DNA from 2 places in the Acidovorax lacteus genome. Region 1 is predicted to be linked to the other one. Evidence: predicted binding sites of a transcription regulator. Region 1 holds the regulator's gene; the other holds the start of a gene.
What was found. Region 1 encodes HrcA, which represses chaperone genes, less so after heat shock. Its sites were predicted from a motif close to TTAGCACTCNNNNNNNNNGAGTGCTAA; they were not measured.
Positions count from the first base shown of each region.

Region 2: ABD866_RS03015 (co-chaperone GroES) is a predicted target of HrcA. The motif match lies at 1,072-1,098, and genes of this name have one in related genera.

Region 1 is NZ_BAABEX010000011.1:150,778-165,358, reverse strand. It holds gene rph (ribonuclease PH) at 1-546, opposite strand, end outside; gene ABD866_RS09180 (PP2C family protein-serine/threonine phosphatase) at 725-1,627, opposite strand; gene ABD866_RS09175 (serine/threonine protein kinase) at 1,624-2,640, opposite strand; gene ABD866_RS09170 (YicC/YloC family endoribonuclease) at 2,733-3,635, shown strand; gene gmk (guanylate kinase) at 3,670-4,290, shown strand; gene rpoZ (DNA-directed RNA polymerase subunit omega) at 4,306-4,509, shown strand; gene ABD866_RS09155 (RelA/SpoT family protein) at 4,607-6,880, shown strand; gene greB (transcription elongation factor GreB) at 6,911-7,474, opposite strand; tRNA gene ABD866_RS09145 (tRNA-Arg) at 7,552-7,628, opposite strand; tRNA gene ABD866_RS09140 (tRNA-Ile) at 7,755-7,831, opposite strand; gene hrcA (heat-inducible transcriptional repressor HrcA) at 7,883-8,887, opposite strand; gene ABD866_RS09130 (NAD kinase) at 8,916-9,812, shown strand; gene recN (DNA repair protein RecN) at 9,815-11,482, shown strand; gene rapZ (RNase adapter RapZ) at 11,479-12,348, shown strand; gene mutY (A/G-specific adenine glycosylase) at 12,419-13,486, opposite strand; gene ABD866_RS09110 (dynamin family protein) at 13,483-14,581, opposite strand, start outside.
Region 2 is NZ_BAABEX010000004.1:200,612-215,192, reverse strand. It holds gene ABD866_RS03020 (TonB-dependent receptor) at 1-350, opposite strand, end outside; gene ABD866_RS03015 (co-chaperone GroES) at 1,180-1,470, shown strand; gene groL (chaperonin GroEL) at 1,568-3,208, shown strand; gene ABD866_RS03005 (cytochrome b/b6 domain-containing protein) at 3,539-4,261, shown strand; gene ABD866_RS03000 (winged helix-turn-helix domain-containing protein) at 4,292-4,957, shown strand; gene ABD866_RS02995 (ATP-binding protein) at 4,954-6,342, shown strand; gene eda (bifunctional 4-hydroxy-2-oxoglutarate aldolase/2-dehydro-3-deoxy-phosphogluconate aldolase) at 6,400-7,041, opposite strand; gene edd (phosphogluconate dehydratase) at 7,032-8,822, opposite strand; gene ABD866_RS02980 (SMP-30/gluconolactonase/LRE family protein) at 8,885-9,787, shown strand; gene pgi (glucose-6-phosphate isomerase) at 9,835-11,394, opposite strand; gene zwf (glucose-6-phosphate dehydrogenase) at 11,576-13,030, shown strand; gene gloA2 (SMU1112c/YaeR family gloxylase I-like metalloprotein) at 13,082-13,516, opposite strand; gene glk (glucokinase) at 13,513-14,490, opposite strand; gene ABD866_RS02955 (ABC transporter ATP-binding protein) at 14,547-14,581, opposite strand, start outside.

The sequences.
Region 1 (14,581 bases):
CACGTATTCCAGATCGAGCAGCGGCATGCCCTGCACGATGCCCACCGACACAGCGGCCACCGGCTGCAGCAGCGGCGACTGGGTGATCTTGCCGCTGGCAAGCAGGTGGTTCACGGCGTCCTGCACAGCCACCCAGGCGCCGGTGATGGCTGCGGTGCGCGTGCCGCCGTCGGCCTGGAGCACGTCGCAGTCGAGCTGGATCGTGCGCTCGCCCAGCAACTTCAGGTCGAACACGGCGCGCAGGCTGCGGCCGATCAGGCGCTGGATCTCCTGTGTGCGACCGCTCTGCTTGCCCTTGGCCGCTTCGCGGTCGCTGCGGGTGTGCGTAGCCCGGGGCAGCATGCCGTACTCGGCCGTGACCCAGCCTTCGCCGCTGCCGCGCTTGTGCGGTGGCACGCGCTCTTCGACCGAGGCGGTGCACAGCACCTGGGTGTTGCCGAACTCGATCAGCACCGAGCCTTCGGCGTGCATGGTGTAGCGGCGGGTGATGCGCACGGAGCGCAACTGGTCGGCGGCGCGGCCGCCGGTGCGGGTGAAGGAGGTCATGGGGTTTCCAATGTCAAAAGGGGGAGCTTTGCAGCGCTTGGCGTGCCCGGCCTTGTGTGCCGCGGCCTTACAGGCGTCAGACGTCGGGGCAGCGGCCTTTTGGCAGCACTGGCAGGCGCTGGCTCCGGACGCCGTGCCTTGCAGGCGGCGTCGGCACGCAGCACCATCAGGGGTCGCGTCAGGCCTTGCGCGCAGCGGAGCGGCGGATGGCTTCGTTGATCTCGGCAATCGAGCGCTCGATGGCCGCGTCGTCCAGGTCGTCCACCAGCCCGTCCACAGGCCCCGCCTGGATGGTGGAGGCGAACACGTCGTCGCTGATGCTGTCGGTGGACACGCCCTGGGTCGAATCGAACTCGTCGGGCACTTCCCATTCGAGCGCGACCACCGTCACGTTGTCGCTGCTCTCGCCGGCCTTGCGCAGGGCTTCTTCCACCAGATCGGGCACAGCGTGCGACACCGCCTGCAGGCTGAGCTGGCGCGCAATTTCTTCGTCGCTGACCATGCCCCACAGCCCGTCGGAGCACAGCAGCAGGCGGTCGCCCTGCTCCAGGTACACGGGGCCGGTAATGTCGTAGATCGGCTTGGACGGCGAGCCCAGGCAGGTGAACAGGATGTTGCGGTTCACGCGGTCCATGCCGGGCGGCGGCGCGTTGCGCAGCTCCAGGTACGAATGGTCGCGCGTGCGCGTGAGCATCTCGCCGTCGCGCACCATGTACAGGCGCGAATCGCCGCAGTGGATCCAGGTGGCCGTGCCGTTTTGCAGCACGGCCGCCACCAGCGTGGTGCGGGGGCTGTCGAGCATGCCGCGCTCGGACGCGTAGCGCAGGATCTGGTGGTGCGCAGCCAGCAGCGCGCTGGACAAGAACTCCTGCACGTCGCGCAGCACGGGCTTGGCCTGGCGCTGGAACAGCGACGAGATGGTCTGCAGCGCCAGCTGGGCCGCCACTTCGCCCTCGGGGTGGCCGCCCATGCCGTCGGCCAGCAGGAACAGGCTGGACTCCCGCGTGTAGCAGTAGCCCATGCGGTCTTCGTTCTTCTCGCGCCCGCCACGGCGGCTGATCTGGAATACCGAGAACTTCATTTGGGTCGGGCTCCGATGCCAGTGGCCTCACCCATCTTCTGCACGTTCTTCTTCGTGTCAGACACCAGGGTGTCGATTTGCAGGCGCATCTTTTCCGTCACGCTGAGCTTGGTGTAGCGGCGCTCGCCCTCGCGCGAGAGCTCTTTTTGCAGCGCAAACACCGACTGCGGGCGCGACAGCGGATCGAGCGCCATGCACCATTCGACGACCTCGATCAGGTTGTCTGAGTACACACCGCGCAACTTGGTCAGCGCGAGCGAGAGGCGATCCTTCTCCAGCCGCTGCGGCGCCTCGTTGGGCGGATAGCCCTGCATGCAGGCGTAGATGCAGGCGCCAATGGCGTAGATGTCGGTCCAGGGGCCCATCTGCGAGTCGCGCCGGTACATCTCAGGCGCGGCAAATCCGGGCGTGTACATGGGACGAATGAAGTTGCCTTCCTTGGACAGCACCTCGCGCGCGGCGCCAAAGTCGATCATCACCGCCCGGTTGTCGTCGGTGATGAAGATGTTGGCCGGCTTGATGTCCAGGTGCAGCATCTTGTGCTGGTGCACGATGCGCAGGCCGCGCAGCACCTCGTCGAACAACGAACGGATCGTGGACTCGCGAAAGACCTTCTGGGTCTTGAGCTCGCGCGCGGTGATGATGAAGTCCTGCAGGGTCGCGCCCTCCAGGTAGTTCATCACCATATAGACCGTTTCGTTCTCGCGGAAGAAATTGAGCACGCTCACCACCGAGGCGTGCGAGATCTGCGCGAGCGAGCGGCCCTCTTCAAAGAAGCTCTTGAGCCCCAGGCGGTACAGCGACAGCTTCTCGGGGGGGACCTTGGGGAGCAACTCGCCCGGCGCGCGAGTGGCCAGCGACGACGGCAGGTATTCCTTGATGGCCACCTGCTGGCCTTCCGGGTCAATGGCCAGATAGACCACACCGAAGCCGCCGGACGACAAGCGCCGCACTACGCGATAGCCACCGATGGAGGTATCGGGCGGCAACGGTGCCGGCTTGATCTTGGACATAGGGTGCGCAGGAGGAGCGAGGGTGGTGGACGGAACCCGGATAATCGCCGGATCGCTAGCTACCGTCAAAAAGTCCTATGGCAGTTTACAGCATGACCGGTTACGCCAGCGTCCAGCAAAGTCTGGGCGCGGCAGAGCCCGAAACACCGCCGCGCAGCGGTGCGGCACGCGTGCTGGGACTGGAGATCCGCTCCGTCAACAGCCGCTTTCTGGACCTCACCTTCCGTCTGCCAGAAGAACTTCGCCAGGCCGAGCCAGCGCTGCGCAGCCTGCTCACGGCCCGCCTCAAGCGCGGCAAAGTCGAGGTGCGCGTCAACTTCGAGAGCGACCAGGCCGCGAGCCTGCAGGAGCCGCCAGTACGCGTACTCCAGCGTCTGGGCGCATTGCAGGACACCGTGCGCACCTGGCTGCCGCAAGCCGCCCCTCTGAGCGTGGCAGACGTGCTCCGGCTGGGGCTGGGTCATCAAGGGTCTGCTGTGGACTGGGGCGCCGAACTGCCCCCGCTGGCCGAGCAAGCGCTGGAGGCCCTGCTGGCTGCGCGCGCGCGCGAGGGCAAGCGCCTGGCCGAGATGCTGCGCGACCGCGTGGCCCAGTTGCGGACGCTGGCCGCCCAGGCAGGCCCCTTGGTGCCGCAGTTGGTGGAGCAGCAGCGCCAGCGCTTTCTGGAGCGCTGGGCCGAAGCCATGGCTCTAACAGACGGTGCCACGCTGCCCGAAGCCGCCCGCGACCGGGCGTTGACCGAGGCCACGGCTTTTGCGATCCGTATCGATGTGGCCGAAGAGCTGACGCGCCTGGCATCCCATCTGGACGAGATCGAGCGCTTGCTGGGCAAGGGCGGCGAGATCGGCAAGCGGCTGGATTTCCTGATCCAGGAACTGCACCGCGAGGCCAACACGCTGGGCTCGAAGTCTGCCGCGATGGAGCTGACCCGCATCAGCGTGGACATGAAGGTCCTGATCGAGCAGATGCGCGAGCAAGTGCAAAATATCGAATAACCCGTCCACCACCGGGCGCACAACGCCCTCACCTATGGATTACCCAGGCAATCTGTTTGTCGTGGCCGCTCCGAGCGGCGCCGGCAAATCCAGCCTCGTCAAGGCGCTGCTGGAACTCGACTCGCTCGTCTACCCCTCCGTGTCGCACACCACCCGCCAACCGCGCGGCCAGGAGAAGCACGGTCGCGAGTACTTCTTTGTCTCGAACGCTGAGTTCGATGCCATGGTGCAGGCCAACGCCTTCGTCGAATGGGCGCATGTGCACGGCAACCGTTACGGCACCTCCAAGAAGGCCATCGAGGAACGCATTGCCCAAGGCAACGATGTCATCCTAGAAATCGATTTCCAGGGCGCACTGCAGATCAAGCAGACCTTCGCCAACGCAGTGCTGGTGTTCATTCTTCCGCCCAGCTGGGAAGAACTGCGCTCGCGCCTGGAGCGCCGGGGCGAAGACACGGCCGACGTGATCGAGACGCGACTCAAGAATGCCGCCGTTGAGATGGCCCAGGTCGGCAAATTCGACTTCGTTATAATCAACGAGCTATTCGAGCGTGCGCTTTTTGACCTGAAGGCGGTCGTACACGCCCAGCGACTTCGGTACATCGCCCAACGCCGGGCCCGTGCCGACACCTTCCAGTCGCTTCACATCACCTGATTTCGGAGAATCCCGATGGCCCGCATCACAGTCGAAGATTGCCTGGAAAAAATCCCCAACCGCTTCCAGCTGGTGCTGGCGGCCACATACCGCGCCCGCATGCTGAGTCAAGGCCACGCCCCGCGCATCGACAGCCGCAACAAGCCCGCCGTCACGGCGCTGCGCGAGATCGCTGCCGGCAAGGTCGGCCTGGAAATGCTCAAGAAGGTCCCAGGCTAACTCCAGCTCGGGCCGCGCGCCACCACAAGCACCGCACTGCGGTGCTTTTTTTTGCCCCACAGGTCGGCAACGCTGCCTCGCGCTACATTAAAGGCATATGAATGCGGTGACCCCGATCTCTACAGCGCAGGCAGCAAAGCACTTCGAGCCTGCGGTGCCCTTGAGCGCGTCTGCAGCGGCTGCCAATGCTGCAGCGGCCAGTTTTGCCGCACTGACCGACAACCTGGACTACCTGGACACCGCCAGCATCGAACAGGTGCGGCAGGCCTACCGTTTTGCCGATTCAGCCCATCTGGGCCAACTGCGCAGCAGCGGCGAGCCCTACATCACCCACCCGATCGCGGTCGCAGCGCAGTGCGCCACCTGGAAGCTGGATGCCCAAGCCCTGATGGCGGCGCTTCTGCACGACGCCATGGAGGACTGCGGCGTCACCAAGGCCGACCTGATCGACCGGTTCGGCGCCCCGGTGGCCGAACTGGTAGACGGACTGACCAAACTGGACAAGCTCCAGTTCAATACCCGCGAGGAAAACCAGGCAGAGTCGTTCCGCAAGATGCTGCTGGCCATGGCCCGGGACGTGCGCGTTATCCTCATCAAGCTGGCGGATCGCACGCACAACATGCGCACCCTGGCGGACATGCCGCGCAGCAAGTGGGCGCGTATCTCGTCCGAGACGCTCGAGATTTATGCGCCGATTGCCCATCGGCTAGGGTTGAATCAAACCTACCGCGAATTGCAGGATCTGGCGTTTCGGCACCTGCATCCATGGCGCTACCACGTACTGGCCAAGGCCGTGCAGAAGTCGCGCAACCGCCGCCGCGATCTGGTGCAGAAAGTGCAGGCCGAGGTGGATGCGGCATTCACCAAGATCGGTATGCGGGTGCGACTGGCCGGTCGCGAAAAAACGCTGTACTCCATCTACCAGAAGATGGACCACAAGCATCTTAGCTTTGCCCAGGTCACGGACATCTATGGCTTCCGCGTGATCGTGCCCTCGATCACCGACTGCTACACAGCGCTGGGTGTGCTTCACCAGATGTACAAGCCGGTTCCGGGCAAGTTCAAAGATCACATCGCGATCGCCAAGCTCAATGGCTACCAGTCGCTGCACACCACACTGGTGGGTCCGTCAGGCGTCAACATCGAGTTCCAGATGCGCACAGAGGAGATGCACCTCATCGCAGAAGCGGGGGTGGCCGCGCATTGGCTCTACAAGGCGCAAGACAGCGAAGGCACACCATCGGAACGGCTGGGAACCAAGTGGCTGCAGTCGCTGCTGGACATCCAGAACGAGACACGCGACGCAGCCGAATTCTGGGACCACGTCAAGGTCGATCTGTTCCCCGATGCTGTGTACGTGTTCACACCGAAAAGTCAGATCATGGCGCTGCCCCGCGGCGCGACGGTCGTGGATTTCGCCTATGCCATCCACAGCAACGTGGGAGACCGCACGACAGCGGCCAAGATCAACAACGAGCTGGTCCCGTTGCGCACCGAGCTGAAAAACGGGGACGTCGTCGAAATCGTCACAGACCCCGTCTCATCTCCCAACCCAGCCTGGCTGGGCTTTGTGCGCACAGGGCGGGCTCGCTCGAAAATCCGGCACTACCTCAAGACACTGGCTCAGACCGAGTCGGAAGGCCTGGGTGAAAAGCTGCTGCTGCAAGCCCTTCGAGCCGAAGGGCTGGGCCAACTGCCTCAGCAGTCAGCAGAGAACCAAGGCCTATGGGAAAAACTGTTGCGCTTTACAGGCAACAGGTCGCGCAGCGAGCTCATGACCGATATCGGTCTGGGCAAGCGCATCGCCAGCATCGTGGCCAAGCGCCTGGTCGTGCTGATGGCAGAACAGGGCATGCGCCCCGATGCGCTGCTCATGACGCGTGAGCGCTATACCTCGCACGAGACCGTCTCGCAGGGGGCCGTGACTCTGGATGGCAGCGAGAACGCTTCGGTACAGTATGCCTCCTGCTGCCGCCCAGTGCCTGGAGACGCCATCCTTGGCTACCTTGGCCGAGGTGAAGGCCTGGTGGTTCACAACGCCGAGTGCAACGTAGCACGCCGGCTGCAGCACAAGGACAGCGAGCGCTTTATTGCAGTCGACTGGTCCGACGACCCTACACGACTGTTTGAAACCGGGATCGCCGTGACAGTCACCAACGGCAAGGGTGTGCTCGCGCGCGTCGCCGCCGAACTGGCACATTCCGAAGCCGATATCACGCATGTGGACATGGACGAAGAGGGAGCGCTGGATACCACAGAGCTGCGGTTCGTGATCGCGGTGCGCGATGCTGCGCATGCGGAAAACGCGCTACGTAACCTGCGTCGCACCCAAGCCGTCTTGAGCGCCAAGCGGCGCCTCCCCACGGGTTAGCGACACAGCGTGCGCTTCAAAGCGCACGGATCAGGACGGAGCCCCCGGGTAGCGTACCTCCAGAATCTCCAGCGATCGGACCCCGCCGGGCGTGGGCAACAGTACTTCGTCGCCAACCCGGCCTTTGAGCAGCACTCGCGCCACTGGAGAGATCCAGCTCACCTCCCCGCAGTGGCTGTCTGCCTCGTCAATGCCCATGATGGTGACGGTTCGCTCGTCACCCAAGTCGTCTGTGTATGTGACGGTCGCACCGAAAAACACCTGGTCGCTCCCGTAGTGCACAGACGGATCAACCACCTCGGCAACTTCCAGCCGCTTGGTCAGAAACCGAATACGCCGATCGATTTCACGCAAACGCTTCTTGCCGTACAGGTAATCGCCGTTTTCCGAGCGGTCTCCATTGCTCGCTGCCCAATGCACCACGTCCACAATGCGCGGACGCTCGTTGTCGATCAGGTCCAATAGTTCCGCCCGCAACCGGGCATAGCCGGCAGGTGTCATGTAGTTCTTGGCACCCTGCGGCAATGAAGGAAGCCCGACATCGTCCTCGTCATCGGCGCCACCGTCGTTTTCCCGGGTGAAGGCTTTGCTCATACGCAACAGTGACAAAAGCACTACAGATCGCAATATGGAAAAAGCCCTGACACCATTCGATGTCAGGGCTTACCATTTGGTGCGGCTGGCAGGAATCGAACCCACGACCCCTTGGTTCGTAGCCAAGTACTCTATCCAGCTGAGCTACAGCCGCCAAGACTTGAATTGTAGCACAGTTTTTCGAAGTTTTTTCAATCAACTGGCTAGGCTTCTGTTTTCACATCCACCCGCTCAAGCAAGCCTCAAATTATAGCGCAGTTTTCTGCCTCAAGAAGCCACCTGGTAGGGCGTGCTGGACTTGAACCAGCGACCAAAGGATTATGAGTCCTCTGCTCTGACCAACTGAGCTAACGCCCCGAGTGCCACTCGAGAGCCCTATTGTAGGCTGCGACGGGGCATCCAAGCCCCTCAACGCCTATGGCTCAAGGCGTTGGATACCAGCTTCGAGGTGATATCGACAATCTGGATCATGCGGTCATACGCCATGCGAGTGGGGCCTATAACGCCCAGAGTTCCGACCACCTTACCGTCCACTTCATAGGGAGCGCTCACCACGGAGAGTTCCTCGAACGGAACCACCTGACTCTCACCGCCGATGAAGATACGTACGCCTTCGGCTTCGTGAGACCGTTCCAGCAAACGCAGGATCTGAGTCTTCTGTTCAAACAGATCAAACGCGCGACGCAGATTCCCCATATCGCTGGAGAAATCACTCACTGCAAGCAGGTTGCGCTCGCCGGAGATGACCACGTCTTCCTGCGCCTCATGCAACACCTCGGCGCCGACATGCACTGCCGCCTGCATCAAGGCGGCCACCTCGCCGCGCAACTGATCCAACTCATGCTTGACCCGCTCCCGAACCAAGTCCATGTCCAACCCTGCGTAGTGGGTGTTCAGATAGTTGGAGGCCTCGACAAGCTGACTGGCCGCATAGTCGGTGTCCGTGAAGATGACTCGGTTCTGCACATCACCTTCAGGTGACACGATGATCACCAGCAAACGGCGCTCCGATAGCCTCAGAAACTCGATGTGGCGGAACACGGAACTGCGCCGCGGGGCCATCACGACGCCAACGAACTGAGACAGGTTCGACAAAAGCTGCGCCGCATTGGCGATCACCTTCTGGGGTTGCTCCGGCGGCAGTTCCAGCGTCGGCAAAGCGTCCCGCTGCACTGTCAGCATCGTGTCCACAAACAGCCGATAGCCGCGCACGGTAGGGATGCGTCCCGCGGAAGTGTGCGGGCTGACGATCAGCCCCAACTCCTCCAGATCCGCCATCACGTTGCGTATCGTGGCAGGTGAGAGGTCAAGCCCAGACGCCCTCGACAAGGTGCGCGACCCCACCGGCTGTCCTTCAGCGATGTAGCGCTCGACCAGAGCTTTGAGCAACAACTTGGCGCGGTCATCGAGCATGGATTCATTTTAATGATGTAATTTCGCGATGCCCCCTCTATTCCGACGCGTCGCACTCATCGGGAAATACCAGCCAGTTGCAGCCGGTGGCACCGCCCGCAGCGCTGTCGACACACTGGACCATATCGCGCACTTCCTCATGGACCAAGGCTGCGAGGTTGTGCTCGAAGCCGAGACGGCGGCGAATACTGGCCTCCCCCACTACCCAGTGGCAGACGTGGACGGCATCGGCCGAGAGTGTGATTTGGGCTTGGTTGTCGGCGGTGATGGCACCATGCTGGGCATTGCCCGCCGGCTTGCTCGCCATGGAACCCCGCTGATTGGAATCAACCAAGGCCGTCTCGGGTTCATCACAGACATTCCCCTTGACGGCTTCGCCGCGATATTGCCGCCGATGCTGCACGGTGAGTATGAGGAGGAATCCAGACCCCTGATGCGTGCGCACGTGGTGCGCGATGGCGAGGTCGTCTTCGAGGCCTTGGCCATGAACGACGTGGTCGTCAATCGTGGCGCGACCTCCGGCATGGTGGAACTGCGTGTGGAAGTGGGCGGGCAACTACTGGCCAATCAACGCGCTGACGGGCTGATCGTCGCATCGCCGACCGGTTCCACAGCATACGCATTGTCGGCGGGTGGCCCCATGCTGCATCCGTCGATACCCGGCTGGGTACTGGTCCCGATCGCGCCACATACCTTGTCCAATCGGCCGATCGTGCTCTCCGATGCTATGGAGGTTGCTATCGAAATTGTGAGCGGCCGAGATGTGAGCGCCAATTTCGATATGCAATCACTTGCATCCTTGCTGCACGGTGATCGAATTCATGTCACGCGGTCCGACTACTGCGTGCGTTTTTTACACCCGCGCGGCTGGAACTACTTCGCCACGTTGCGAAAAAAGCTGCGCTGGAATGAAGGAGGATCTTGATCGTGGCGCTGCGACGCATCGAACTGCGCGACTTCGTCATTGTGGAAAGGCTCAGCCTGGAACTGCAGCCAGGATTCACCGCCTTGACCGGAGAAACCGGCGCAGGCAAATCGATCCTCATTGACGCGCTGCAATTGGCACTTGGCGCGCGCGCAGATGCAGGTGTGGTGCGCGATGGTGCTGAGCGCGCCGACATCGCAGCCGAGTTCGATACGCCTACAGGTCTCGCACCATGGTTGGAAGATGCGGGCTTTGACCGGACCGAAACCACCCTCGTTCGCCGAAGCATTGACCGTCAGGGGCGCAGCCGCGCATGGATTAACGGCAGCGCAGCCACCGCGGCTCAGCTGCGCGAACTGGGCGAGCAGATGCTCGATGTGCACGGCCAGCATGCCTGGCAAAGCCTGGTGCGGCCCGATGCGATTGCGGCACTGCTCGATGCTTATGCCAAGGTGTCAACAACCGAGGTGCAGCAGGCCTGGAGGGCATGGCGCTTGGCAGAGCGAACGCTGCAAGAGGCCCGACAGTCGCAAGAGCATTTGCAGATCGAACGAGAGCGTCTGCAGTGGCAGATCAAGGACATGGAAAAGCTGGCCCCGCGTTTGGACGAGTGGGACGAATTGCACAACGTCCACCAGCGTCTGCTGAACGCCCAGGGGCTCCTGGATACCGCCCAGCAAGCGCATGCCGCACTTGCAGGAGACGAGAGTGCCGGCGCTCGCTACTCGCTCCATCAGGCTCGAACCCTGCTGGACCACTATCGATCCGTGGAGCCAGAATTTTCGGGGTTGCTGGATCTTCTCGACTCGGCCACCGTCCAGGTCGACGAGGTGGTTCGCAGCCTGCAAAGCTACTCACGTCATGTTGAGCTGGACCCAGCCCGGCTGGAAGAACTGGACAACCGCGTCGCCCAATGGCTGAGCCTGTCGCGACGCTATCGCCGCGAGCCGCAGGAGCTGCCGATGCTGCTGGAACAATGGCGCGTGGAACTGGCCCGGCTTGATTCCGCCGTAGACCTTGAAGGTCTGCAGCGCGAGGCCCAGCGAACCGAAAACCGCTACCGCGACGCCGCAAAACGCATCAGCCAACAGCGCAAGAAAGCCGTACCCGCCCTGTCACGCGATGTGACCCTGGCCATGCAGGAGCTTGGCATGCCAGGAGGCGTCTTTACGGTGACGCTGGAGGCGGCCGAAACGCCTACGTCCATGGGGCTAGACGCCATCGGCTTTCTTGTCGCCGGGCATCCTGGCGCGACACCACGGCCTATTTCCAAGGTGGCGTCCGGTGGCGAGCTGTCCCGAATTTCTCTCGCCATCGCAGTCACGACCAGCCAGCTGGGGTCCATCCCTACGCTCATCTTTGACGAGGTGGATTCTGGTGTTGGTGGAGCTGTCGCCGACACCGTCGGCAAGCTGTTGCGACGCCTTGGGGAAGACCGCCAGGTTCTGGCGGTGACCCATCTGCCGCAGGTTGCGGCCCGCGCGCACCATCATCTTCTGGTCGAGAAGAGCCGCGGGAAGACGACCACCAGTCAGGTGCGACCACTGCCCACAGCCGACAGGGTGCGAGAGCTTGCCCGCATGCTAGGCGGCGAGAAGATCACGGACACCTCACTCGCGCACGCCAGCGAGCTGCTCGATGCGGCAGCCCTGATCCAAGGCACGCCATGAACACAAGTCTTGAACTGGTGCTGATCACCGGCATGTCGGGTTCCGGCAAGTCGGTGGCACTGCATGCGCTGGAGGACGCTGGCTACTATTGCGTGGACAACCTTCCGCCAGAGTTGCTTGCGTCGTTCGTATCGCTGGAGCACCGGCATCACGGCAACCGCGTCGCGATCGCTATGGATGTGCGCAGCGCCACATCATTGCCACTGGTGCCCAAGGAACTACATCGCCTGCGCGCCCAAGGCACAGTCGTTCACTCGCTGTTTCTTGATGCCACGACCGACACCCTGGTGCGACGATTTTCGGAAACCCGCCGCAGGCACCCACTGTCGCACGACGACCTGCATCAGCAACGGTTGGCCCTGACACAAACCATTGAGCTGGAACGAGAACTGCTGTCCGATCTGCGCGAGCTGTCTCATGTGATCGACACCAGCAACATACGGGCCTCCCAGTTGCAGGGCTACGTCAAGAAGCTCATGACCGCACAGCCTGGGCAGCTCACGCTGGTGTTTCAGTCATTCGCCTTCAAGCGCGGCATTCCGGTCGACGCAGACTATGTATTCGATGTCCGCATGCTGCCGAATCCCCATTACGAACCCGCCTTGCGACCACTCACAGGGCTCGACGCTCCAGTGGCAGAGTTTCTGCAGGCCCAACCAGAAGTCAGGCTGATGAAAGAGCACATTGCCCAGTTCCTGGGCCACTGGCTACAGCCGCTGGAGAGCAACCACCGGAGTTACGTTACCGTGGCGATCGGTTGCACAGGAGGGCAGCACCGGTCGGTTTTTCTGGTCGAAGCCCTCGCCCGGGAATTTCATTCTCGATGGACGACGTTGCGCAGACACCGCGAACTGGATCAACGCTGAGCAGTCGCCGTCCGCCAAAGCAGTGCCTCTACTGCATCTGAAAGCTGAGGAGACAAAGGCGCTGCAGCCTCTACATCTCGAGAGAATGGTTCTGCAGCACACCGCGCAGCGGTGCTGGCATTCCAAGGCTGCGCCATTCGTGCACGGCATGCCACCGCCCATCGAGCCCAGGTAACCGGCTCAAGTCTGGCCAGCGCACGACCACCGTGTGCAGATGCAGTTCCCGGTGGGTAAGCTGGTGCACCAACACCGGCGCAGTGCGCTCAACCGAGCCGGTACCGACTGCCCGCGCGCACCACGCGTCGGCCTCTGCAGCCGAACGCACCACTGGCGGACAATGGAGCCCGCCCCAGATACCTCGGCTCGGCCGCCGCTCCAGCCAAAGACTTTGATCAGGCCCCCAGCAGACCAGCAACCACCATGGCTCGCTTCGGCGCTGGACTGCCCGCGTCCTCACCGGATATCGCTCAGCGTCTCCGGCGCCCGCCGCGCGGCAATCAGACTGCAAGGGGCAAGTGTCACAGCGGGGTTGCCTGGGGGTGCAAATCTGAGCCCCCAGATCCATCAGACCTTGGGTGTAGCGCGGCATGGCTGTCTCAAGACTCACTTGCGGCAGCAGTTGCTCCGCCGCAGCCCACAGGTGCCGCTCGTGCCGCGGCTGGGCCAAGTCTTCGCCATAGGCCAGATAGCGGGTGAGCACCCTGCGTACGTTGGCATCCAAAATCGGCACGCGGTGGCTGAAACAAAAGGCCGCAATGGCGCCGGCCGTGGATCGTCCAATGCCAGGCAACGCAGTCAACTGTTCGACCGACTCAGGGAATCGTCCGGCATGCCGCACCACAACCATCTGCGCACAGCGATGGAGGTTGCGAGCCCTGCTGTAGTAGCCTAGGCCCGCCCAGAGCGATAGCACCTCATCCTCCTGCGCCGCGGCCAGCGAAGCGACATCGGGGAAACGCTCTAAAAACCGAGCGTAGTATCCAAGCACCGTTTGCACCTGGGTCTGTTGCAGCATGATCTCTGACAACCAAACCCGGTAGGGGTCACGTGTGTTTTGCCACGGGAGGTGGTTGCGACCGTGGCGCGACTGCCAGACGACCACCCGTTCGGCCATCGGGGGCGTTGCCGCAAGATTCATGCGGTTTCAGCTTCGCTCATGGCTTGGGGCATCGCGACAAGTTGCCCGGTAAGTTCCTGCAGACGCTTCTCGATCCAGCCCAACTGCTCTTCCGACGCCTCAATCTCTGTGATTCGCTCCACAAGGCCCGTAGCCGCTTGCTGGATACGGTCTACCGCTTCGATACGACGCGAGAAGCTTCGCCGCCGCTCGCGCAGTTGCGCGTCCAACTGTGCGGTGGCTGACTTGCTCCAGAGCTCCAAATCGTTGGCGGCAGACTCATACACCGTCCGCAGCCGCGTAGCGAGCGCGCGAACCAAACGCTGAGCGAACTCTGGCTGCGCCAGCTTGATCGCGTTGCCGACACCCAGATACTGAACGTGGCTTTGCTCGATCAATGCCAGTTCCTGCTGGTAACTCTCCAGCTGCGGCGCTGCAGGGACTTGGAGCGAGAAACCGAATTCGGCATTGAGTTGACGGAACGTTCCGCTCAGCATGGCATGAATCTCACCACCAGAGGCCACTGCTTGGTCCAGCGTAGTGCGAAGGCGGTCGAAGGTCTGAAGGTAGATCTTCTTGGCGCCCAACTTCAGTCCGCCCTGCTGCAACGCATGCGCCAGTTCAGACAACTCCGCCTTCAAGGCTTTCGACCCGAGCTGCGCGAACACATCCTTCAACAACTTGAGGTGAACCGCACGCAGGGCCTGGATCTTGGTAGTGCTCAGGTCGAACTCGCGCTGCTCCTGCTCAATGCGTGCGCGCATCGCGTCGATCACGGACGCATTCTTGCCCCGCAGGCTGCGCAACTCCGCCATCTGGTCGTCGAGGTCCCGCCGCCGGATGTTGATCACACGCCCCGTCTCTGCACGCAAGCCGGCCACACCGGAAGAGACAGCCGCCCGCAGGATTTCTTGCCGTTGGCTCATCACCCGTTGGGCAAGCGCATCTTCCAAGGCCGGCAAGCCGCTGGATTCCAGCAGGACGTCGTCGCAATTGATTTTGGCGACCAGACCCTTTTGCGCGGAGACCGCGATCACGCGCTCCAGGGGAACGCCCAGCATTTCAGCCGACGTCACTCGCTGGCGCTCAAGCTGAAGCTCCACCTGCTCGGGGGAA
Region 2 (14,581 bases), on a different contig from region 1:
GAAAAGCGCCCGGCATCGGTGCCCTGCTTGAACTGCGTGACCTGAACGCCAGGTGCACGGGTGAGCAGTTCCCAGCTGTAGTCCACATGCTGGTCTTGCAACATGCTGGCACCCAGGATGTCCACCGAGCTGAAGACATTGCGCACGTTGAGCGCCCCCCAGGGGGCGGACTTGACGGTGACGGTACCCAGCGTGAGAGCTGCGTCTGAGGAGGCCTCGGCGGCAGGGGTTGCAGAGGCTGCAGATTGGGCCCACGCCGGGACAGACAGGGTCGAGATGGCGGTTGCAACGGCCAGGGCGAGCGCATGCCGCGCGGGCACACCAGAGGGGATACGTGAGAGGCTTGGCATAGGGAACCATACGGCCCCCTCGATGTTCGGCGCCTCAGTGACCACGCGCTGCAAACGCCAGCAGCCCCACCAGGACCACTACCGGCGCGCAACGACGTCTTCTACACAGGGCAGAACAGATAGGGGAGCGCTAAAAAAAGTGGGGAGGCAAAGTGCTGCGGGCCACGACTGCGTCGTGCCGGGCGCAAGCCAACAAAAAGAAGATCAGGCCGCTGAGAACCGAGGCGGTCCACGCGCAGGCAAGGCGGTGCCGTCCCATTGCGGCCGGTGCACCGACGCTGCAACAGGTCGGTTGTGCTGCCGCGCTGAAGCGAACGGCTCGACTGGAGGCTGCTGCGGAACAGGCGCTTGCAACTGCACACAGAGAATGCAGTCAAGCCCATACGGGCCCAAGGCCTGCAGATCGGATGCGTTGCCCTCGTCCCCGGCCTAGCCAACCACCACCAGCTTGACAGAGCCAGAGGCACTGCAGACCAACTCCAGCGACTGGGAATGGATCAGCGGGGCGGCGCTGGCCACTCCTACGACGCAACAAAACCACGCCAGAACAAGGCGGGCGAGCAGCGTGGAGGAGCGTAGGCGGTGCATGAAGGCCGAGTTATCGCCGGGACAGCCACATTGCGCCCACTCGGACCATCGTGCGCGCACACGCAGCCGGGGATGCGTCTGGCGTCATCGCCCGAAGCCCCTGGTCTTGAAACCGTCACAAATGCCCGTATCATTAGCACTCGCTGCAGATGAGTGCTAACAGCACCACTGCCCAGGGATGGTGCCCGGGCGTCCGGGTGCCTGGATTGATGCCGTTTTTTTTGAAACCAGGAGCAATGCAATGAACCTTCGCCCCCTGCACGATCGCGTGATCGTCAAGCGTATCGAGAGCGAGACCACGACCGCCTCTGGCATCGTGATCCCCGACAACGCCGCTGAAAAGCCCGATCAAGGTGAAGTGCTGGCCGTGGGTCCCGGCAAGAAGAACGACAAGGGTGAAGTCATCGCCCTGAACGTGAAGGTCGGCGACCGCGTTCTGTTCGGCAAGTACTCGGGCCAGACCGTCAAGGTCAATGGCGACGAACTTCTGGTGATGAAGGAAGACGACCTGTTCGCGGTGGTCGAGAAGTAATCCTTCGCCCGTTTATTACTCACTTTTTGATAGCTGCTCGTGCTTGCTTCATAAGCACAAGCAGCCAATTTGAACCCCCATTTCAGGAGCTTCCAACATGGCAGCAAAAGACGTAGTTTTCGGCGGCGAAGCCCGCGCCCGCATGGTTGAAGGTGTGAACGTTCTGGCCAACGCGGTCAAGGTCACCCTGGGCCCCAAGGGCCGCAACGTGGTGCTCGAGCGCTCGTTCGGCGCCCCCACCGTGACCAAGGACGGTGTGTCCGTGGCCAAGGAAATCGAACTCAAGGACAAGCTGCAGAACATGGGCGCCCAGCTCGTGAAGGAAGTGGCGTCCAAGACCAGCGACAACGCCGGTGACGGCACCACCACCGCCACCGTGCTGGCCCAGGCCATCGTGCGCGAAGGCAGCAAGTACGTGGCCGCCGGCCTGAACCCCATGGACCTCAAGCGCGGCATCGACAAGGCCGTGGCGGCCCTGGTGGAACAGCTGAAGAAGGCTTCCAAGCCCACGACCACCTCCAAGGAAATCGCCCAGGTCGGCTCGATCTCGGCCAACAGCGACACCTCCATCGGCCAGATCATTGCCGACGCGATGGACAAGGTGGGCAAGGAAGGCGTGATCACCGTGGAAGACGGCAAGAGCCTGAACAACGAACTGGACGTCGTGGAAGGCATGCAGTTCGACCGCGGCTACCTGTCGCCCTACTTCATCAACAACCCCGAGAAGCAGGCCGCGATCCTGGACAACCCCTTTGTGCTGCTGTTCGACAAGAAGATCAGCAACATCCGTGACCTGCTGCCCACGCTGGAGCAAGTTGCCAAGGCCGGCCGTCCGCTGCTGATCATTGCCGAAGAAGTCGAGGGCGAGGCCCTGGCCACGCTGGTGGTCAACACCATCCGCGGCATCCTGAAGGTCGTGGCCGTCAAGGCCCCTGGCTTCGGCGACCGCCGCAAGGCCATGCTGGAAGACATCGCCATCCTGACGGGCGGCAAGGTGATCGCCGAGGAAGTGGGCCTGAGCCTGGAGAAGGTGACCCTGGCCGACCTGGGCCAAGCCAAGCGCATCGAAGTGGCCAAGGAAAACACCACCATCATCGACGGTGCTGGTGCTGCAGCCGACATCGAGGCCCGCGTCAAGCAGATCCGCATCCAGATCGAAGAAGCCACCAGCGACTACGACCGTGAGAAGCTGCAAGAGCGCGTGGCCAAGCTGGCCGGCGGCGTGGCCGTGATCAAGGTGGGCGCTGCCACCGAAGTCGAAATGAAGGAAAAGAAGGCCCGCGTGGAAGACGCGCTGCACGCCACCCGCGCTGCCGTGGAAGAAGGCATCGTGGCCGGCGGCGGTGTGGCCCTGCTGCGTGCCCGCCAGGCCGTGGGCGAGCTGCGCGGTGACAACGCCGACCAGGACGCTGGCGTGAAGCTGGTGATGAAGGCCATCGAAGCGCCCCTGCGCGAGATCGTCTACAACGCCGGTGGCGAGCCTTCGGTGGTGGTCAACAAGGTGCTGGAAGGCGCTGGCAACTTCGGCTTCAACGCGGCCAACGACACCTACGGCGACATGATCGAAATGGGCATTCTGGACCCGACCAAGGTGACCCGCACCGCCCTGCAGAACGCCGCTTCTGTGGCTTCGCTGCTGCTGACGACCGAAGCCATGGTCGCCGAAGCACCGAAGGAAGAAGCCGCTGCCCCGGCCATGCCCGGTGGCATGGGTGGCATGGGCGGCATGGACATGTAATCCAGCCCCCGGCGCACCGCACGGCCGCACGCCGTGCGTGGCTTCCGACCCAGCCCGCAGGCTTCGGCCTGCGGGCTTTTTTCATGGGCGCGCCGGTCGTCCTGGCCCTTGCCGCCCAACGCCGCCGAAGCAGCACAGCCCCAGCAGCGTTGCGCGGCTCGGGGTGACCAGCCGCTCGAAAAGCAGCAGCAAGCGCTATTTATTTAATAGCATCTTATTCAGCACAGACAAGCACAAGCTGCCATTTTTGCCTATACCGGACCGGAAACCCCGAACCGCCCGCAGCGCAGCCTTCAGCCCCGCTTCAGCCAGCGCACGCACGATGGCGGCATGACATCGACCACCGCCGCCCTCCCCCCTTCGCCCGCCGCCGAGCCCCCGGCCGCACCCCGCCGCCGTCTGCGCGATGCGCCCAGCCGCCTGCTGCACTGGCTGCTGGCCATCGGCGTGGTGGGGGCCTATGCCACCAGCGAATGGGACAGCGCCCGTGCCGTGCACGCCCTGCTGGGCTACGGTGTGGTCGGGGTGCTGGTGCTGCGCCTGCTGTGGGGCCTGGTCGGGCCGCGCAGTACGCGCATCGGCGGGCTGGTCACCCGGGTGCGTGCCGCGCTCAAGGCCGGGCTGCGCCCCGAGGCAGGCTGGACGGTACGGGTGGGCGGTGCCATCGCGCTCACAGGCCTGGGCCTGCTGCTGCTGGCAGCGCCTGCCACGCTGTCGGGCGTGGCACTGCTGCACAGCGGCTGGGCGGGCAAATGGCTGGAAGACGTGCACGAGGCCCTGGGCAGTGCACTGCCCTTGCTGGCACTGGGGCACGCGGCCGCGCTGGCCGCAGCGGTGGCCCTGCGCGGGCGGCAGGCGCTGTCGCCCATGTTCAGCGGCACCGTGCCCGGCCCTGGGCCGGATGTGACGCCGCGCAACCACCTGGGCGTGGCTGTGCTGTGCGCCCTGGTGCTCACCGCCTTTCTGTGGGGACAATGGGACAGCGTGCAGACGGCTGTGGCCGACACCGCTGCCGTGGGCCACGAACGCCGCCACGACGATGACGACGATTGAGCCAACACCGAACCCACTCCCACCCTGCGTATGCGCATTCTGCTGGCTGAAGACGACGAACTGCTGGGCTCGGGCCTGAAGGCTGGCCTGGCCCAACACGGCTTTGCCGTGGACTGGGTGCGCGACGGCGTGGCCGCCGAGCGCGAGCTGCGCACCGATGGCTTTGCCGCCGCCATCCTGGACCTGGGCCTGCCCCGCCTGGACGGCATGCAGGCCCTGGCCGCCGTGCGCCGCGCAGGCTGCCGCACCCCGGTGCTGGTGCTCACTGCCCGCGACGCCGTGAGTGCGCGCATCGCCGGGCTCGACGCTGGAGCCGACGACTACCTGGTCAAGCCCATCGACCTCGAAGAGCTGGCCGCCCGCCTGCGCGCGCTGGTGCGGCGTGCACATGGGCAGGCCGAGCCGCTGCTGCAGCATGGCGCGCTCACGCTCGACCCCGCAGGCCGCACCGCCCAGTGGCAGGGCCAGCCTGTAGAGCTGTCGCAACGCGAGTTCGATTTGCTGCACGCACTGCTGCGCAACGCGGGCCGCGTGCTCAGCCGCGAGCAGCTCGAACAGCACCTCTACCCCTGGGGCAGTGAAGTGCAAAGCAACGCGGTGGAAGTGCATGTGTACCACCTGCGCCGCAAGCTGGCCCCCGGGCTGATCGAGACCGTGCGAGGCGTGGGCTACCGGCTGCCGCGCGAGGGCGCATGAGCAGCACGCCCGCCCCGGATCGGCCTGCAGCCGCCCCGCGCACCGCATCGCTGCAGCGCCGCCTGCTCACGGCCGTGCTGTCGCTGTGGGTGCTCGCCTGGGCCGCCACCGGGGTGCTCACCTGGGTGGACGCGCGGCACGAAGTGAGCGAGCTGCAGGACGCCCACCTGGCCCAGGCCGCGGCCTTGCTGCTGCTGCAACCCTTGGACGAGTTGGACGAACGCGGCCAGCAGACGGCCGCCGACCTGCACAAGTACCAGCCGCGCGTGGTGTTCCAGGTGTGGCACGCAGGGCAGCTCGTGGCCCGCTCCGCCAGCGCACCCACCGTGCCGCTGGCCCCGCCGGATGCGAGCGGCTTTCTGGACCGCCAGGTGCAGGGCCAGGACTGGCGCGTGTTTGCCACGCACACGGACGACGGCCACGTGCAGATGCTTGTGGGCGAGCTGGAATGGTTCCGCCGCGATGTGGTGCTGGCCAGCGTGCGCAGTGTGCTCACCCCGCTGGCGCTGATGCTGCCACTGGCGGCGCTGGGCGTGTGGTGGGCGGTGCGTGGTGCGGTGCGGCCCTTGCAGGCCCTGGGCACCAGCGTGGCCGAGCGTGCGCCGCAGTCGCTTGCGCCCTTGCCCGAATCCGGCGTACCGCCCGAAGTGCTGCCGCTGGTGCAAGCACTCAATCAGCTGCTGGACCGCGTGGCACACATGGTCGAGGCCGAGCGCCGCTTCACGGCCGACGCAGCCCACGAGCTGCGCACGCCGATTGCAGGCATCCGCATGCAGGCACAGGTGGCGCTGGGCGCCAGCGATGCCGCCGACCGCACGGCGGCCTTGCGGGCCACACTGGCAGGCTGCGACCGCGCCACGCGGCTGGTGGAACAACTGCTGCAGCTGGCGCGGCTCGAAACCGACGCAAACGCCGACGGTGCGGAATGCGACATGGCCGCCGTGGGCAGCACCGTCGCTGCATGGCTGGCCCCCCAAGCGCGGCAGCGAAACCAGACGGTGGTGCTGGATGTGGCCGCCGGCGTGCCGGCTGCGCCGGTGGGTGAGGCCCTGGCGCAAGTGCTGATGCGCAATCTGCTGGACAACGCGCTGCGCTACAGCCCGGACGGATCGACGGTGCGTGTGCGCATCGAACCCCTCGCACCTGGAGGCGGGCAGCTGTGCGTGGAAGACAGCGGCCCCGGCGTGCCGCCCGAGGCGCTGGACCGGCTGGGCGAGCGCTTCTTCAGAGTGCTCGGCACAGGCCAGAGCGGCAGCGGACTGGGATGGTCCATCGTGCAGCGCATTGCGCGGCTGCACGGGCTGGGCGTGCAGGCCGACACCAGCCCCACGCTGGGTGGCCTGCGCGTGCAGGTGCGCTGGAACGCGCCCCTGCCGCACGTTTAGGCCTGCCGCGCGCGCAAGCCCGCTGCCGCACGGCGCCGCGTGCTGCGCCGCGAGCGCTCAGGCGCTGCGCAGCGCCTGCGCTGCACGGGCCAGCTCGGTGATGCGGGCCCAGTCCCGCTGCGCAAGCGCTGGTGCTGGCGTAAGCCAGGAGCCGCCCACACAACGCACGTTGGGCAGCGCCAGATAGTCGGGCGCCGTGGCCACGGTGATGCCGCCCGTGGGGCAGAACGACACCTGCCCGAACGGACTGGCCCAGGCCTTGAGCAGTGGAATGCCGCCCACGGCCTCGGCCGGGAAGAGCTTGAGAAAGCTGTAGCCATCGTCCAGCGCAGCCATGATCTCGCCCGAGGTGGCCACGCCCGGCAGCAGCGGCAGGCCCAGGCCGCGGCAGGCTTGGCCCAGGGCGCTGGTATAGCCAGGGCTCACGGCAAACACAGCACCAGCGTCGCGCGCGCGTTGGGCGTCGGCCGCGCCCAGCACGGTGCCTGCGCCCACAATGGCCTCGGGCACGGCGCGGGCCATGGCCTCAATGGCAGGCAGGGCCGCCGGTGTGCGCAAGGTCACTTCGAGCACGCGCACACCGCCCTCGACCAGCGCCTGTGCCAGCGGCACGGCGTCCTCCAGGCGGTCGATCACGATCACCGGCACCACCGGGCCGTAGGTGGGCAAGTCGAGTGTGGAAAGCGGGGTCACAGCCATGTGCAGGCTCCTTGTTCGGCACCGCCTGCATGGCGGCGGAAGTTGGCAAACAGTTCGCGGCCAAAGCCGGTGGCTTCTGCCGCAGGGCCAGCAGCCGGGGTGCGGGCCGCCCAGGTGGCTTCGTCCACCAGCACATCGAGCGTGCCGGCCACGGCGTCCACCCGGATGCGGTCGCCATCGCGCACCCGCGCCAGCGGGCCGCCGCCCAGGGCCTCGGGCGTGACGTGGATCGCTGCGGGCACCTTGCCCGAGGCTCCGCTCATGCGGCCATCGGTCACCAGCGCCACGCGCAACCCCTTGTTTTGCAGCACGGCCAGCGGCGGCGTGAGCTTGTGCAGCTCGGGCATGCCGTTGGCCTGCGGGCCCTGAAAGCGCACCACGGCCACGAGGTCGCTGGTGAGTTCGCCCGCGGCAAACGCGGCCAAGAGCGCCTCTTGCGAATCGAACACCCGCGCAGGCGCTTCGACCACATGGCGGTCTTCGGGCACGGCCGAGACTTTGATCACCGCGCGCCCCAGCCGCCCTTGCAGCAGGCGCAGGCCCCCGGTGGGCGAGAACGGTTCGGCCGCAGGCCGCAGCACGCTGAGGTCGCCCGACTGCGCAGGGGCCGGCGCGGCCCCATCGGCAATGCCGCCCGGGTTGACCGAGAGCACGTCGGCATGCATCAGCCCTGCCCCCAGCAGCTCGCGGAGGATCCAGGCCGGGCCGCCAGCGGCCTGGAACTGGTTCACGTCGGCCTCGCCATTGGGGTACACACGGGCCAGCAGGGGCACCACGGAGGACAGCTCGTCAAAGTCGGTCCAATCGATCAGGATGCCGGCCGCACGGGCCACCGCCACCCAGTGGATCAGGTGGTTGGTGGAGCCCCCCGTGGCCAGCAGTGCGGCCATGGCGTTGACGATGCAGCGCTCGTCCACCAGGCGGCCAATCGGCGTGAAGCGCGTGCCGCGCTTGCCGATGTCGAGCACCGTGCGCACCGCCTGACGGGTGAGCCGCTCACGCTCGGCCGTGCCAGGCGCCTCAAAGGCCGCACCCGGCACATGCAGGCCCATGGCTTCCAGCAGCATCTGGTTGCTGTTGGCCGTGCCGTAAAAGGTGCAGGTGCCGGGGCCGTGATAGGCGGCCGATTCGGCGGCCAGCAGTTCGTCGCGACCCACCAGGCCCTGGGCGTACTGTTCGCGCACCTTGGCCTTTTCCTTGTTGGGCAGGCCCGAGCCCATCGGCCCGGCGGGTACGAACACGCAGGGCAGGTGCCCATAGTGCAACGCGCCGATCAGCAGGCCCGGCACGATCTTGTCGCACACACCCAGCAGCAGGGCCGCGTCGAACACGTCATGGGACAGCGCTACCGCCGTGGCCATGGCAATGGCATCGCGTGAAAACAGGCTCAGCTCCATGCCCGGCGTGCCCTGGGTGATGCCGTCGCACATGGCGGGCACTCCTCCGGCCACCTGCAAGGTCGCGCCGGCCAGGCGCGCTTCGTCGCGCAGCACGGGCGGAAACACCTCGTAAGGCTGGTGGGCCGACAGCATGTCGTTGTAGGCCGTGACCACGCCGATGTGCGGCGCTTTCTCGACCGTGACGCGGAACTTGTCGGCGCCCGGCAGCGCCGCATACGCATGGGCCAGGTTGGCGCAACCCATGCGGTCTTGCGGGGGGCGGCGCTGGATCATCGAGTCCACCACGGCCAGGTAGGCGCTGCGCGTGGCCTGGCTGCGCGCAACGATGCGCGCCGTGACGCGGTCCACGACCGGGTGGAGGGAAACATTCGGGGGCTGCATGGGCCGGCTCCGTTCAAGAACAGGGCCTAGAATGTAACTTGATAACACCCCTGGAGCAAGCCATGTCCCTGCACGTTCTGCCCGTTCCCCCCAGCCGGCTCGGCGAATCGCCGTTCTGGCATCCTGATGAGCAGACGCTGTATTGGTGCGACATTCAAGGACAGAAGGTGTGGGCGTGGCGTCCGGACGGCGGACCGCTGCGCCATTGGGACCTGCCCGCCGAACCCGGTTGTTGCGCCCCAACCGACCAGGGAAATTTGGTAATTGGGTTACGCGACGGCTTTTACCGACTCAACCCCCACCACGGGCAACTCACGCGCCTGGCCCTGCTGGACCACGACACCCGCGACCTGCGCCTGAACGACGGCCGCTGCGACAGCCACGGGCGCTTCTGGGCCGGCTCGGTCTACGCGCCCAAGACCGCCCCGCTCGCCTCGCTGTGGTGCCTGCGCGCCACCCCCACGGGCTATGCCGTGCAGCGCATGGCGGGTGGCAACCTCACAGCCAACGGATTGGCCTTCAGCCCGGACGACCGCTGGATGTACTGGGCCAACACGCCTGCGCACCGCATCGACCGCTTCGAGTGGAACGCAGCCACCGGCACCCTGGGCGAGCGCACGCCCTGGAAGCAGTTCGAGCCTCGCACCGAAGGCCAGCCCTATGGCGGCCGCCCCGATGGCGCCGCAGTGGATGCGGAAGGCCATTATTGGGTGGCCATGTACGAGGGCGCCTGCATCCTGCGCCTGCGCCCAGACGGCAGCGTCGCCCAGCAGATCGACACCCCCGTGCTCTATCCCACCATGGTGTGCTTCGGCGGCCCGGATCTGCGCACGCTGTATGTCACCTCGGCCATGGGCAATGCCCAAGCGCCACTGCCCGGCACCCAGGTGGCCCCGGGCTCGCTGCTGCAGATGCGGGTGGATGTGCCCGGCCTGCCCGTGCAGCGCTTCCGCGAGGCCGCCTGAGGGCGTGCCCTCCCCCAAAAAACTTGCGACCCCTCGGGCACCCCGCTTCAGGCCGCGCGCATGCGCTGCAGCAGGCCCGCGGTGGAGGGGTCCAGCCCCGCCACATCGCCACTGGCCAGCCGCGGCTCCAGGTCGCGCGCCAGCACCTTGCCAAGCTCGACCCCCCACTGGTCGAAGCTATTGATGCCCCAGACCGCACCGGATACAAACACCCGGTGCTCATAGAGCGCTACCAAGGCCCCCAATGCGCCCGGCGTGAGCGCATCGAGCAACAGGAAGGTGCTTGGCCGGTTGCCAGGGAAATGCCGGTGGCCATCGGCCTGCGTACGGCCCAGCATCAGCGCCTGCGCCTGCGCCAAAGCGTTGGCCAGCAGTTGGGCGTGGTGCCCGGGCAAAGCGTGCGTGGCCCGGCGCACCGCCATGATTTCGAGCGGCACGATGTCAGTGCCCTGGTGCAGCATCTGGAAGAACGCATGCTGCCCATTGGTGCCGGGCTCGCCCCACAGCACCGGCGCGGTGCTGTACGGAACCGGCTGCCCGGCCATGTCCACGCGCTTGCCGTTGCTCTCCATCTCCAGCTGCTGCAAATAGGCTGGCAGGCGGCGCAGCCCGGCGTGGTACGGCGCAATGCAGCGGCTGCCAAAGCCCATGAAGTTGCGATACCACACATCCAGCAGACCCAGGCGAACCGGCAGATTGCGCGCCAGCGGCGCCAGCCGGAAGTGCTCGTCCATGGCAAACGCACCGGCCAGCATCTCGCGGAAGGCGGCTGCGCCGATGGCAATCGCCAGCGGCAGCCCAATGGCGGACCAGAGCGAGTACCGCCCCCCGACCCAGTCCCAAAAGCCAAAGGTGGTGGTGATGCCCAGCGCCGCTGCGCCCTCGATGTTGGTGGTGAGGGCGGCAAAGTGACGCGCCACATCCTGCCCGCCCTGGGCCTGAAACCATGCCAGCGCAGAACGCGCATTGGTCATGGTCTCGACCGTGGTGAACGTCTTGGAGGCAATCAGGAACAGCGTGTGCTGCGCCTGCAAACCGGCCAGCACCGCAGCCAGTTCGTGCCCGTCCACGTTGGAGACGAAATGCAGTCGCCGACCGGGAGCGCGCTGGGCCTCCAGCGCAAGCACCGCCATTTGCGGCCCCAGGTCGGACCCGCCGATGCCGATGTGCACGACATCGGTGATGGCCGCGTCAGCGCGCACCCGCTCGGCATAGGCCAGCATGGCGTCCAGTGTGTCGTGCACGCGCTCGAGGTCTGCTGCCACCCCGGGCAGGTCGCCGGGCAGGGCCAGCCCCCGCGGCCTGCGCAGCAGCGTGTGCAGCACGGCGCGCTGCTCGGTCTGGTTGATGGCCGCGCCGCGCAACATGGCATCGCGCTGCTGCGGCACCCCACACTCCTCGGCCAGGCGCTGCAACAAGGTCTCGGTCTCGGCCGTCCAGAGATTTTTGGAAAGGTCGGCAAAGCACAGCGGTGCCTGTTGGCTGAGCGCATCGAAACGGTGCGGGTCCGACGCAAAGGCGGTACGCAAATCGAACGCATCACCCAGCCGGCTGCGGTGGGCATGGAGCAGGGGCCAGGCGACAGTCTGGTCGCAACGGGTGGGCATGGTGGTCACGGTAGAGATGGTACGGAATCCCAAATGGTAACCAAGTTACCTATCGATAGAGAAATAACACATCGCAGAGCGCAGAAAATCTCTTTTGCCATCAACAAATGTGCCGCAATAAAGTAACCTGATTACAATTACGCCTCGCGGCACTTGACCGCGAATATCTGGTGGAGACCCCATGAGCTTCGATCTCGTCCTGTTTGGCGGCACTGGCGACCTGGCCTGGCGCAAACTCATGCCGGCGCTGTTCCAGGCCTTCCGGCACGGCACCCTGCCCGATGGCGGTCGCATTCTGTGCGTCGCGCGGGACAATCTCAGCGACGCCCAGTACCGCGCGCTTATCCAGAGCCGCTTTGACGCGGTCGAACTGGCCAAACGCCCCAGCCCGGAAGAGTTCGAGCGCTTTGCGGCCCTGCTGCACTACCTGCGCATGGACCTGTCGCAAGCCGCCGACTACGAGCGTCTGGCCACAGTGCTGCGCGAGCGCGGGGCGGAGTCGGTGGTCATGTACGTGGCCACGGCCCCCAGCCTGTTTACCACCGTGTGCGAGCAGATCGCTGCCGTGGGCCTGAACGGCCCGAGCACCCGGGTGGTGCTCGAAAAGCCCCTGGGCCACGACCTCGCCTCCAATCGCGCCATCAATGCGACCCTCTCCCGCGTACTGCGCGAAGAGCAGGTGTTCCGCATCGACCACTATCTGGGCAAGCCGTCGGTGCAGAACCTGTTTGCACTGCGCTTTGGCAACGCCCTGTTTGAGCCTCTGTGGCGGCGCGAGACCATTGCCAACATCCAGATCACCATCGCCGAAGAACTGGGGGTGGAAAGCCGCGGCGCGTTCTACGACCAGACGGGCGCGCTGCGCGACATGGTGCAGAACCATGCACTGCAACTGCTGTGCGCCATCGGCATGGAGCCGCCCATCAACGCCACGGCCGATGCCATCCGCGACGAAAAGCTCAAGGTACTGCAGTCGCTGCGCCCTTGGACGCCAGAGACCATTGCCCAGCAGGTGGTACGCGGCCGCTACGCTGCCGGGTCGGTACATGGCCACAGCGTGCCCGGCTACCTGCAGGAAAAAGGCGTAGCCACCGACAGCCAGACCGAAACCTTCGTGGCCCTGCGCACAGAGATCTGCAACTGGCGCTGGGCCGGCGTGCCGTTCTACATCCGCACGGGCAAGCGGCTGGCAGGGCGCGATGCGCACATCGCAATCCACTTCCGGCCTGTACCGCACCCCATCTTCAAGACCCATGGCAGCACTGCCAACCGGCTGGTCATCCACCTGCAGCCCAAGGACGGCCTGGAGCTGCACCTGCTGGCACAAGGGGCTGCGCAGCACCAGACGGAGCCTGCGCTGTCGCCCGTACACCTGAACCTCGACTTCGACCAGCGCTTTGGCACCGAGCGGGTGGGGGCCTATGAACGTCTGCTGCTGGACGTGATCGCGGGCCGCCTGAACCTGTTCGTGCGCAGCGACGAGCAGGAAGAGGCATGGCGGTGGGTCGAGCCCATCTTGCAAGCCTGGCGTAACGACCCTGCCGGCCCCCGGCCATACGCCGCTGGCAGTTGGGGACCTGGTGCGGCCAGCGCGATGATTGCACGCGACGGTCATTGCTGGAGCGAGGAACTCTGAGGCGCTTGCACCGTTCCCCTGTCGGGAGCGGTGCAGGTTCGACATGGAAGCTCAGGGGAGTGGGTCGGCGGGAACCGACTCGACCAATTCGATCGGCAGATCGTCGGGATCCCGGATGAACGTGAAACGGGCCCCCGTGAAGGGATCGACGCGCACCGGCTCTGCCTCTACTGCATGTGCCTGCAGCCATCGCAGCGTGCCGTCCAGACTGGCCACGCGCAGCGCCCAGTGCCTCAGGCCACAGGCCTCGGGCAGCGTGATCCGCGGCGGTGTCTGCGGAAAGCTGAACAGCTCCAGCTGGGTGCCACCCGGCACTGCGAGATCGAGCTTCCACGACTGGCGTTCTTCGCGGTAGTGCTCGTTCAGCACAGCCAGGCCCAGCACCTGGGTGTAGAAATGGCGAGAGCGGTTGTAATCCGAGGCGATCACGGCCACATGGTGGACGCCCACCACGCCTATGCCGCCCGCGGTGGGCGGCGCGCTCATGCGGGGTCTCCCAGACCGTCTAGAGCGCGTGCCACGCCCTGCAGTGCCGGTGTGGCCGTCGGGTCGATGACCCAGCAGGGAATTGAGGCCAGATACTCGCGAAACCGGCCCTTGGCCTCAAAGCGTTCGCGGAAGGACGACTGGGCGAACCAGGACCCAAGCCGCGGCACGAGGCCGCCTCCGATGTACACCCCTCCACGCGCGCCTAGCGTGAGCGCGAGATTGCCTGCCACCGAACCCAGAAATCCGCACAAGAGATCAAGCGCCTGCAACGCCAGCGGATCGCCCTGCTGCAAGGCCAGGGCCGTGACCTCGGCGGGCGCACTGACCTCGACACCACCCTGCCCTTCGACCTCGCGCAGCGCGTGGTACAGGTCCACCAGTCCAGGTCCCGAGACAGCACGTTCGGCCGAGACATGGCCATAGCGACGCTGCAACACCTGCAACACCGCGAATTCGAGCGCTGTGTGCACCGGCAGGCTCACATGCCCCCCTTCACCAGCCAGTGGCACCCCCAGATCGGAGCCCGGAGGAAACACCAGCCCTGACACTCCGAGCCCGGTACCTGGCCCCAGCAGTCCGATGGCCGCGCCGGGAACCGCCGTACCGCCGCCCGCAGGGTGCAGTTGCGCCGCGGTCAGCAGCGGCAGCGCCAACGCCAGCGCAGTGAAATCGTTGATGACCAGCAAGCGCCTGCAGCCCAGTGCTTCGCGCAGTCCCGCCTGCGAAAAACTCCAGTGGTGGTTCGTCATGCGCACCACATCGCCGGTGACCGGGTTGGCAATGCCCATGCCGACTTCCGGTGGAACCGGCACACCGAGGGCGTCCAGATAGCAACGGATCGCCCCCTCCACGGTGGCGTGGTCGGCGCATTGCAGCACCCGGGTATCGCGGGGCGGCTCGCCCGCAGCGGCCTGCCAGGCCAGACGGATGTTGGTGCCGCCTATGTCGGCCAACAGACGCAGGGGGGTCACCATGCCTTCACTCCACAAATGCACAAATGCAGACGCCCCTGGGGGGCGCTTCAGACTCACGCAACGCGCAACTCGGTGCCCGCGTCAAACC